One region of the Rubidibacter lacunae KORDI 51-2 genome, then DNA from elsewhere that is predicted to be linked to it. Evidence: predicted binding sites of a transcription regulator. Region 1 holds the regulator's gene; the other holds the start of a gene.

What was found. The regulator HrcA, encoded in region 1, represses chaperone genes, less so after heat shock. The targets are predictions, from matches to a motif close to TTAGCACTCNNANNNTNNGAGTGCTAA.
Region 2: a site for HrcA is predicted at 3,455-3,481, ahead of groL (chaperonin GroEL). Genes of this name have one in related genera too.

Annotation. Positions count from the first base shown of each region.
Region 1 is NZ_ASSJ01000076.1:35,211-39,847, reverse strand. It holds partial or broken gene KR51_RS13270 (prohibitin family protein) at 1-44, shown strand, start outside; gene KR51_RS13265 (alpha/beta fold hydrolase) at 260-1,159, shown strand; gene KR51_RS13260 (rhodanese-like domain-containing protein) at 1,314-1,667, shown strand; gene hrcA (heat-inducible transcriptional repressor HrcA) at 1,812-2,912, shown strand; gene KR51_RS13250 (hypothetical protein) at 3,000-3,731, shown strand; gene hisA (1-(5-phosphoribosyl)-5-[(5-phosphoribosylamino)methylideneamino]imidazole-4-carboxamide isomerase) at 3,952-4,637, opposite strand, start outside.
Region 2 is NZ_ASSJ01000079.1:49,643-54,279, reverse strand. It holds gene KR51_RS14300 (MFS transporter) at 1-307, opposite strand, end outside; tRNA gene KR51_RS14295 (tRNA-Ala) at 553-625, shown strand; gene KR51_RS19870 (hypothetical protein) at 925-1,134, shown strand; gene KR51_RS14290 (Uma2 family endonuclease) at 1,198-1,764, shown strand; gene KR51_RS14285 (cysteine dioxygenase family protein) at 1,780-2,388, opposite strand; gene KR51_RS14280 (formylglycine-generating enzyme family protein) at 2,424-3,386, shown strand; gene groL (chaperonin GroEL) at 3,519-4,637, shown strand, end outside.

The sequences.
Region 1 (4,637 bases):
ATAGTAACGCCAGCGTGCCATTTCTGTTCAACCTCGGCGATCTGAACGACTTGGGCGATCGCCCCGGCCCCGAGGAAACCTCACCCTCAGGCGCATCCTCTCCTTTCGAGCGCGACAGTAACAGCAGTTTCGGTACCTCATCGCCCTCATTGGGCGCATCGAATACCCCGCCGCCGTTCCGTGCGTTGGACGCTAGCTCGCGTTTTAGCCCGTCGAGTTCGAGAAGCTCGAACAACTAGGTGGGCGCGAAACAACATCGGTGCAGAAAAAACAGTTCCCGAGCTTCTTGCCGGCGGAAGCGGCCGCATTAAGCGAGCCGACATCGCTCGCGATCGCCGAGCAGATCGAGCGCTTGGACGTGCCGACGCCGCTATACCCGCAGCCAATTCCAACCGCGTATGTGCGGCAAGGGCAACGCAAACCGCCGCTGCTCCTGCTGCACGGTTTTGATAGTTCGCTGCTGGAGTTCCGCCGTTTGGCTCCACTCCTGAGTACCGAGCGCGAGGTATGGGCTTTGGACCTCCTCGGTTTTGGCTTCACGGAGCGGGTGCCGGGCTTGCGTCTAGGTCCCGATGCGATCGCAGAACACTTGCGGGCTTTCTGGCAAACTGCGATTGCAGAGCCGGTCGTGCTCGTGGGGGCCTCAATGGGCGGCTCGGCAGCGATCGCCTTCGCACTGGCGCATCCCGAAGCAGTGGCGCAGCTGGTGCTAATCGACAGTACGGGTATTGCTAGCGGCCCGGCTTTGGGAAAGTTTTTACCCCTGCCGGTGGCAGCTCTAGCGGCGGAGATTCTGCGACCCCCGCGCGTCCGAGCCGCCATCTGTCGGGCAGCATTCCACGATCCCAACTCGGTCACCGCCGACGCCGAGCTGTGTGGATCTCTGCACGTGCGCATGCCAGGCTGGCGGAGGGCACTGGCGGAGTTCACGCGCAGCGGTGGATATGCCTCCGTATTACCCAACCTTGGAGCGATCGCGCCGCCGACGCTGATCGTCTGGGGACGAGGCGATCGCATCCTCGGCACGAAAGACGCCGATCGCTTCGCACGCGGCATTTCCAACAGCAAACTTGTATGGATCGAGCGCGGGGGTCACGTGCCACACGTTGAAGCAGCTGCAGAAGTAGCAGCAGCAATCCGCTCCTTCTTGGGCGTTTAACGGGGTGTAGAAATCATTCGCAGGTGGGTTGGCATTGTCGGCCGGCGTCACCATAACCACACCTGAGGCGATCGCGTTTTGCTCCGCGCGCGAAGACCGACCATTAAGATATTCCAAAGCAATTGAGAGGACTTTTTTGGAGGGTTTGACTGCTATGTCAGCTGGTGCCACAGCGATCGCCGTAGAAGATTTTGCCGAGCTGCTTGCTACCACGGCTTGTGATTCGGAGTCGGTTCAGCTAGTGGACGTGCGCGAGCCACACGAAGTTGAATTGGCCGCCATTCCCGGTTTTACCCATCTGCCACTCAGCCAGTACGAGCAGTGGTCCGGTCGGATCGGTCAGTACCTCGATCCAGATCGGCCGACCTTAGTTTTGTGCCATCACGGCATTCGCTCTGCCCAGATGTGTCAGTGGCTAAGGTTACAGGGGTTTGCGAATGTTAAGAACATAATCGGCGGTATCGATGCTTACTCCGCGCGCGTCGATGCTAATGTCCCACGCTACTAAGCCCGGGGGAGACAGAGATGGGCTGGACATTGGGGCTGATGCGGTTGCATCACGCGATCGCTGACAACTACAAACGCTCGCTCGCACCTTTATGATTAGTTAACATTCTGCATTCAAGCCGTTTGTTGTCCCCAACGTGCCGCCATGCCCTCCCGACCTCCCAAGTTGAGCGATCGCCATCAGCAGGTGCTCTCGGCTACAGTCCGTCACTACGTCGCAACGGCCGAGCCTGTCAGCTCCAAGGTGTTGGCTAGCGAGTACGACTTCTCAGTCAGCTCGGCAACGATCCGCAACGCGATGGGGTGGCTGGAAAAAGCCGGTCTGCTCTATCAACCGCATACCTCCGCCGGGCGCGTCCCGTCGGACTCAGGGTATCGGATTTACGTCGATCGCCTGATGACACCCGATCTCGCGTTCGGGCCGGAAATCGAGCAGCTGCTGGCACAGACCCTTCAAAACGGGAGCGGCAGTATCGAAGCTCTGTTGCAAGGGGCTACCCAGCTGTTGTCAACCCTGAGCGGCTACGTTGCTTTGATTACCCGCCCGCGATACCCTACCCGATGCTTGCGGCACCTGCAGCTCGTGCGTGTTGATTCCGAGCGAGTCATGTTGATTCTCGTGACCGATGCTTACGAGACGCGGTCGGTGCTGCTGCAGCTGCCGGTCGATGGTCCGGCAACAGGCGCGGCGACAGGCGCAACGATCGAACTTGCCGACGGCGAGTTACAAATGTTATCGAACTATCTCAACAGCAAGTTGCGCGGGCGATCCCTAACGGATTTGGCAACACTCGACTGGGGCGAACTCGACCGGGATTTCCAGACGTCAATGGAGCTGTTGCGCCAAGTCCTCGTGGGGTTAGTGCAAGAACAAGCTGCCGTTCCGTCCCCAGAAATTGTCGTCCGCGGCATCGCTGAAGTCCTACGACAGCCCGAGTTCTCCGAGCTGCATCAGGTACAAATGCTATTGCACCTACTCGAAGAGGAGCAAGACAGGTTGTGGCCGCTGGTGTTTGAAGTGCCACGTCCGGACGCTCCTGCCCGACGCGTGACGGTGCGCATCGGGTCGGAGAATCCACTCGGACCGATGCAGACCTGCACCCTGATTGCCGCCAATTACTCCTGCAACGATACGCCTGTGGGTAGTGTTGGCATTATCGGTCCGACGCGGATGCTATATGAGAATGCGATCGCCCTAGTTGAGACAGCTGCCGACTACCTGACTGAAGTGCTGCGCGTCGATTAGCCGGCAAATTGGTAGGCAAGTCGGCGTCGCGATTGCTGCCAATCCTCGCAGGCTTAGTATCTCTGCAGCATTGTTCGGCAGGTGAAGATGACCAACAGCATGCAAGCGCACAGCAAATCGGCGATCGGGCGGGGACTAGGCTTGATAGTCCTCTGGCTAATCTTCGCGACCTATGCCTTCCGCTTCGCACCACCAGTCGATTTCAAAGCAACATTTGTGTTGATTCGGGACCTGGTCGTCTTCAAAATTGAGGGCATCAACCCACTGGTCGCAGCGCTGTTTTACTTGATGGGCATGTGGCCGCTCGCATACGCCTGTTTGACCCTCGCAGACGGGCGCGGGCAAAGACTCTGGGCGTGGTTCTTCACGGTTGCATCGATGGCAGTGGGTGCCTTTGCACTATTGCCCTACTTGGCATTGCGATCGCCGAACGCGACATTCCCAGGGAAGAAAGGGATTCTCATTCGTCTGCTCGACGCACGGCTTACGGGCATTGCGTTTGCAACGGGGGGATTTCTGTTACTGGGATTTGGTTTATTGAAGGGCAACTGGGTGGATTTCGCAGAGCAGTTTCAGAGCAGCCGATTTATTCACGTGATGAGTCTGGACTTTTGCGTTCTTTGCCTGGCGTTCCCCGCGCTGCTCGGTGACGACATGGCGCGGCGAGGTCTGCGGTCCTCGCGAGTGTTTTGGGCGGTGAGCTTGCTACCGATAGTAGGTCCGTTGATGTATTTGTGCCTGCGACCGGCATTGCCCGAGCCCGAACGCCACCCCCAAGCAGCCAGTGTCCGCTCGTCTCCAGCAGAACCAACAGCTTAATTGCAGCTATTTCAGGCTCGACCGATTCAAGCGATCTGAACTCAGCGCGCCGGCTGGGCACCTCGAAAAATTGCTGGATTGTGGCGTAGCGGCGGCTGAATTGCCCGTGCTGCAATGTCGACTTAATGTCGTGAGTGAATCGATCGATGCGCATCGCGACGGCAGTGTCTGAACCCATATTGATGCGAGGTTCGGTTGCGATCGCGCCCGAAAGCCAAACTTACGCAAAGGTAGACGATCCGATGTCTGGTGGAACGTCCTGCCAGCGGTTGGGACCGACGGCACGTAAGGCTTCAGCAAGGTCGATGTCGCCGGTGTAGAGGGCGCGACCGACGATCGCGCCGCAGACTCCGATCGGTTCCAGTGCCAGCAAACTCAGCAAATTGGAGACCGAACCGATGCCGCCCGACGCGATCGCCGGCACGTCGATCGCACTAGCCAGCGCGCGCAGCGCGTCGAGATTCGGGCCGGACAGAGTCCCGTCGCGGTGGATGTCGGTGTAGACGACCGCTGCTGCTCCCCAATCGGCTGCTTGCCGGGCGAGGTCGGTTGCGGCGAGTTCGGACGTCTCCAGCCAGCCTCGCGTTGCCACGCGGCCCTGCCGCGCATCGATGCCTACAATAATTTGCTCGGGGTATTCTTCGCATAAATGCGCGACGAGTTCCGGTTGCTCGACAGCGATCGTGCCAACGATCGCCCGCGAAACGCCGAGGTCGAATAGTTGCTTAACGCGATCGCGATCGCGCAAGCCGCCCCCAACTTGGACGGGAATCTCGATCGCGCGGACGATCGCCGCGATCGCGTCGTGGTTGATCGGCGTGCCTTCCTTAGCACCATCGAGGTCGACAACGTGCAGCGATGCTGCCCCAGTCGTCTCCCAGCGACGCGCGACAGCAACCGGATCGT
Region 2 (4,637 bases), on a different contig from region 1:
GGAAGAGTGCGATCGCGGGGATTGCCAGGAAGCACGCCGATGCCAAGACCACGCCGGAGATAATCCAGGGGAAACGAGTTCCGCGTTCGCGCTCCGAGCGATCGGCGAGATGACCGAAGAGCGGCTGGACGATCGCCTCAAGGGCATGTTCCAAGAGTATGAGAACTCCGGCCAACTCCTGCGGAAAGCCCAGTCGAACGAGCAAGTCGGGCAAATAGAGAACGTAAATGACCCAGCCCAAAGAAATCGAGCCTTGGACGGCGACGATGCCGCTCAACCGTCGCCAGTGCATCGCGGATTGTGTCATGGTCGACAATGCTATGGAGCTTTAACTCGGACCCTTGCTCGGCGAAGCAAGCTGGAATATTGCCCAAACGCTCGTGCAACAAATTTACTTACGGGCTCCCCCTACTTTGGAGGGTAACGGAAAAGCAACGTTGCGTCTCTGTCATGTTTGCCTGACACTCGTCTGTGCTGCACGGATTCCGAGTGAGAGTGCTGCCGTCGCTTGACGAATCTGGAAATCGCAAGCTAGGATGACAGTCTCACTATGGGGCTATAGCTCAGCTGGTAGAGCACCTCAATGGCATTGAGGGGGCCAGCGGTTCGAGTCCGCTTAGCTCCATCATCAAATAACCCAATAATCTCTATCAACGACCGGTAAACCCACTCTGGGAGCCGGTTTTCTCATATATTTTTTGTCCTCGAGAGTCCGAGTTTATCGGCGGGTATCTGGGGGGCAAATAGGGGAAACTCGATGACCCCAACCTTCCCGCGACCACATGTTGACGGATACGTTGGCGCAGGTAGTAAGCCTTTCAGTCCCTCCAGTCTCTTAGGCAAGGAAGTCGAGGCGTTATCGCTGGGGAAAGGCCAATGGAGTTAGAAAGTTAACTCGGCGTGTTGTCTCGGAGTAACGAGTACATGTTTTCACGCTTCCGTTCTGAGGAAACGACACCAATCATGGCTTTTGTCGGCGTAGCTACGCGATCGCAGAGCCCAAGGACAATTTCCGCCGACCTATTGCAGCTCTGGATCGATCGTCCTTACCATCCTCTACGGCAGCAATCGGCTCTCCAATGGCGCGATCGCTCTGGAGCGCTAAGCCATCGCGTCGGGGAAGCGATCGCCTGATACCACTCGCCGCCCCAGCCCTGCCGCGCAGTAACATCGAAGCACGGGTTCGAGGAAGTCAAAGTGGTTGCCCTCGCACACAAAAAGTTCACGATCGAGCAGTATCAGCGCATGGCCGAAGTGGGGATTCTCACCGAATGCGATCGCGTCGAGTTGATTGAAGGAGCGATCGTTGAAATGTCACCCCTGGGCAGCAAGCACATCGGTTGCGTCAATCGCCTAGCCGAACTGTTCTTCATGGCACTATCAGATGTCGCACTGGTGCAGGTTCAAAGCTCCGTGCGGGTAAGCGATCGTTCTCAACCCCAACCCGACCTTGCGATCCTGCAACGGCGCTCGGACTTCTATAGCGGCAAGCTTCCCGAGCCAGAAGACATCTTTGCTCTCGTCGAAGTAGCCGATACGACCATCAACTACGATCGCACCGTCAAAGCCCCGCTCTATGCCCGTGCCGACATTCGCGAAGTTTGGATTGTCGATCTCAACACGCCCGCGATCGAGATCTACCGCAATCCGAGTCCCGACGGCTACACCAGCGTGCAGACCGTCCGGCCGGGTGAATCTCTGGCGTTCCAAGCATTCCCAGATCGACCGTTTGCCGTCGGTGAAATCTTGGCGGATGCTCCGTGACGTTGCGGGGATTGTTCAGTAAAGCTTTGCCGTCCCTCGTTCGCGGTCGAACTCGAAACGTTTCTGGAAGTTCGTTACCCCATAAAGGTTGAACGAAATCGTGGGTTCGTTGCCGAGGACTTCTACGCTATGAATGGCTTCCGGAGTTAGCCCGATAACATCACCCGGATTCAACACGACTTCGCCGACCGGTTCGATGCGGTCCCGTGCGTCCGCTGTCGGCGATCGCTTCCAGATCCGGTTGCGCTCCTGCCCGGCTATCAGGGCGATCGCGCCCCAGGACGCATGATTGTGAATTGGCGACACCTGCCCCGGCGCCCAGGTCACCATCTGCAGCGTCAGCGGGAACTCGTGGTCTCGATACAAAAACCTCACCGCCCAACCCGTCCGCGGCGAGGGCGGGTCGAACTCCATCTGCAACCAGTACGAACTATTTAATAGAGTCCGCACCCGCGGCAGGATTGCTTGCAAGCGTTGGCGATCGTCGGGCTCCTGCGCCAAAATGTCTTCGAGATCGCTCAAGAACCGATAGAGTCGGTAGGGTTCCAACGGCGGTTCGAAGCACTCTAAGTCGAGTTCGGTGTAAGTGCTGTCGTCTATAACAAGCCAGTTACGGGCATCCATACGGGGTCTCAGCTCTGAATCGGCCTCAAGCTAGCATGGCAAACTTAACCCTTTCTAAGCCGCCGCTTGTCCGGTTCCTCGCGCCCATCCTAGCCGGGTCAGCAGCTGGAGCGATCGCCGCGATCTGGTTGGCATCATTGCCAGTGACTGGTGGACCGACCCCTGTTTGCCGAGATGACTTTGCCGCCGTGCCCGCTGGCGAGTTTGCGGCCGGCAGCGATCGCGCCGAACGCGACTACGGCTACCGCATCTCCGCCCTGGCCGCGGCACCACAAGCCGAACGCGTCCCCGCAGTCGAACAGCGCCTGCGTCAAGCTCGCTGGTTCGAAAACGAGCGATCGCGTCAGACGCTCTCCTTACCGGGGTTCTGTATCGCACGCAACCTCGTTACCAACGCCGACTACCGCGCGTTCGTGCAAGCCACCAGACACCGCATTCCGGGTATCTCCGCTACGGAGTACCAGCAGCAAGGCTTTCTCGTCCATCCCTACACCACCGTCGAGCGCTTCCTCTGGACGGGCGATCGCTACCCTGCCGGGACGGGGAGACATCCCGTCGTACTCGTGTCTTACCGCGACGCTCTAGCCTATGCCCGCTGGCGCGGCAATCGCGACGGCATCGCTTACCGACTGCCGAGCGCTCTGGAGTGGGAAAAAGCCGCCCGCGGCACCGACGGTCGCTATTTCCCCTGGGGCGATCGCTGGCGCGACGACGCCACCAATTGGGGGACGGACCCGGATTACACGACCGCAATCGCGAGCTACCCCCTCAGCCGCAGCCCTTTCGGAATGGAAGACGCTGCCGGCAACATCTTCGAATACTCCGCCACTTTGACAGCCAACGGCGATCGCGTTGTTCTCAAGGGGTGCTCGTGGGACGACCTGCCGGGGTTTTGCCGTGCTGCCTACCGTCACGCGCGCCCGCTAGCCTCGCGACACATCTTGTTCGGGTTTCGCCTCGCCTACGATTCCGAGCCGAGCAAGCGGACGCTGAAATAAGCTAAATGCCGCCCATTCGGTTTTGCCGAAGCGCCATAATTGCGTTCGGGAATCCGACCCAACTGCGGTTAGCACTCCAATACAGAGAGTGCTAAATTTGCTACTGGTAGACCGACGGAACGACACGCAATCATGGCAAAAATCCTATCTTTCAAGGACGAAGCGCGGCGATCGCTCGAAGCGGGCGTTAACGCTGTTGCGGATGCCGTTCGCATCACTTTGGGTCCCAAGGGCCGCAATGTCCTGCTCGAGAAAAAGTATGGCGCGCCGCAGATCGTCAATGACGGCGTGACGGCAGCGAAAGAGATCGATCTCGAAGATCCGCTCAAGAACACGGGCGCACGTCTGATCCGCGAAGTTGCCTCCAAAACGAACGACGTGGCTGGCGACGGCACCACCACCGCCACCGTGCTCGCACAGGAGATGATCCGCGAAGGTCTCAAGAACGTAACGGCTGGTGCCAATCCCATTGCCCTCAAGCGCGGCATCGATAAGGCTGTCGATTACCTGGTCGCGGAGATTGAAGCCGTATCGAAGCCCGTAGAAGGCGGCGCGATCGCCCAGGTGGCAACCGTGTCTGCCGGTAACGATGAAGCGGTCGGTGACACGATTGCCGAAGCAATGGACAAGGTGACCACCGACGGCGTCATTACGGTTGAAGAGTCGAAGTCTCTGGAGACCGAACTGGAAGTCGTCGAAGGGATGCAGTTCGACCGCGGATACGTTTCGCCCTACTTCGTGACCGATCAAGAGCGGCAAACCGTCGAGTTTGAAAATCCGTTCCTACTGATCGTCGATAAGAAGATTGGCGCGATTCAAGATTTGGTCCCAGTTCTGGAGCGCGTAGCGCGAGCGGGGCGACCGCTGCTGATCGTTGCCGAAGATGTTGAGGGCGAGGCCCTGGCGACGCTGGTGGTGAACAAAGCACGCGGCGTTCTAAACGTAGCGGCAGTAAAAGCACCGGGCTTCGGCGATCGCCGCAAGCAGATGCTCCAGGACATTGCGATTTTGACCGGCGGTCGCGTGATCTCCGAAGAAATCGGTCTGAGCTTGGAAAGCACGACGGTCGAGATGATGGGGTCTGCCCGCAAGGTCTCGATCGATAAGGAAACCACGACGGTTGTGGCGACGGGTGAAAACCGCGCGGATGTTGAGAAGCGCATCGCGCAGATCCGCAAGCAACTAGCCGAAACCGACTCCGAGTATGACAAAGAGAAGCTGCAAGAGCGGATTGCTAAATTGGCCGGCGGC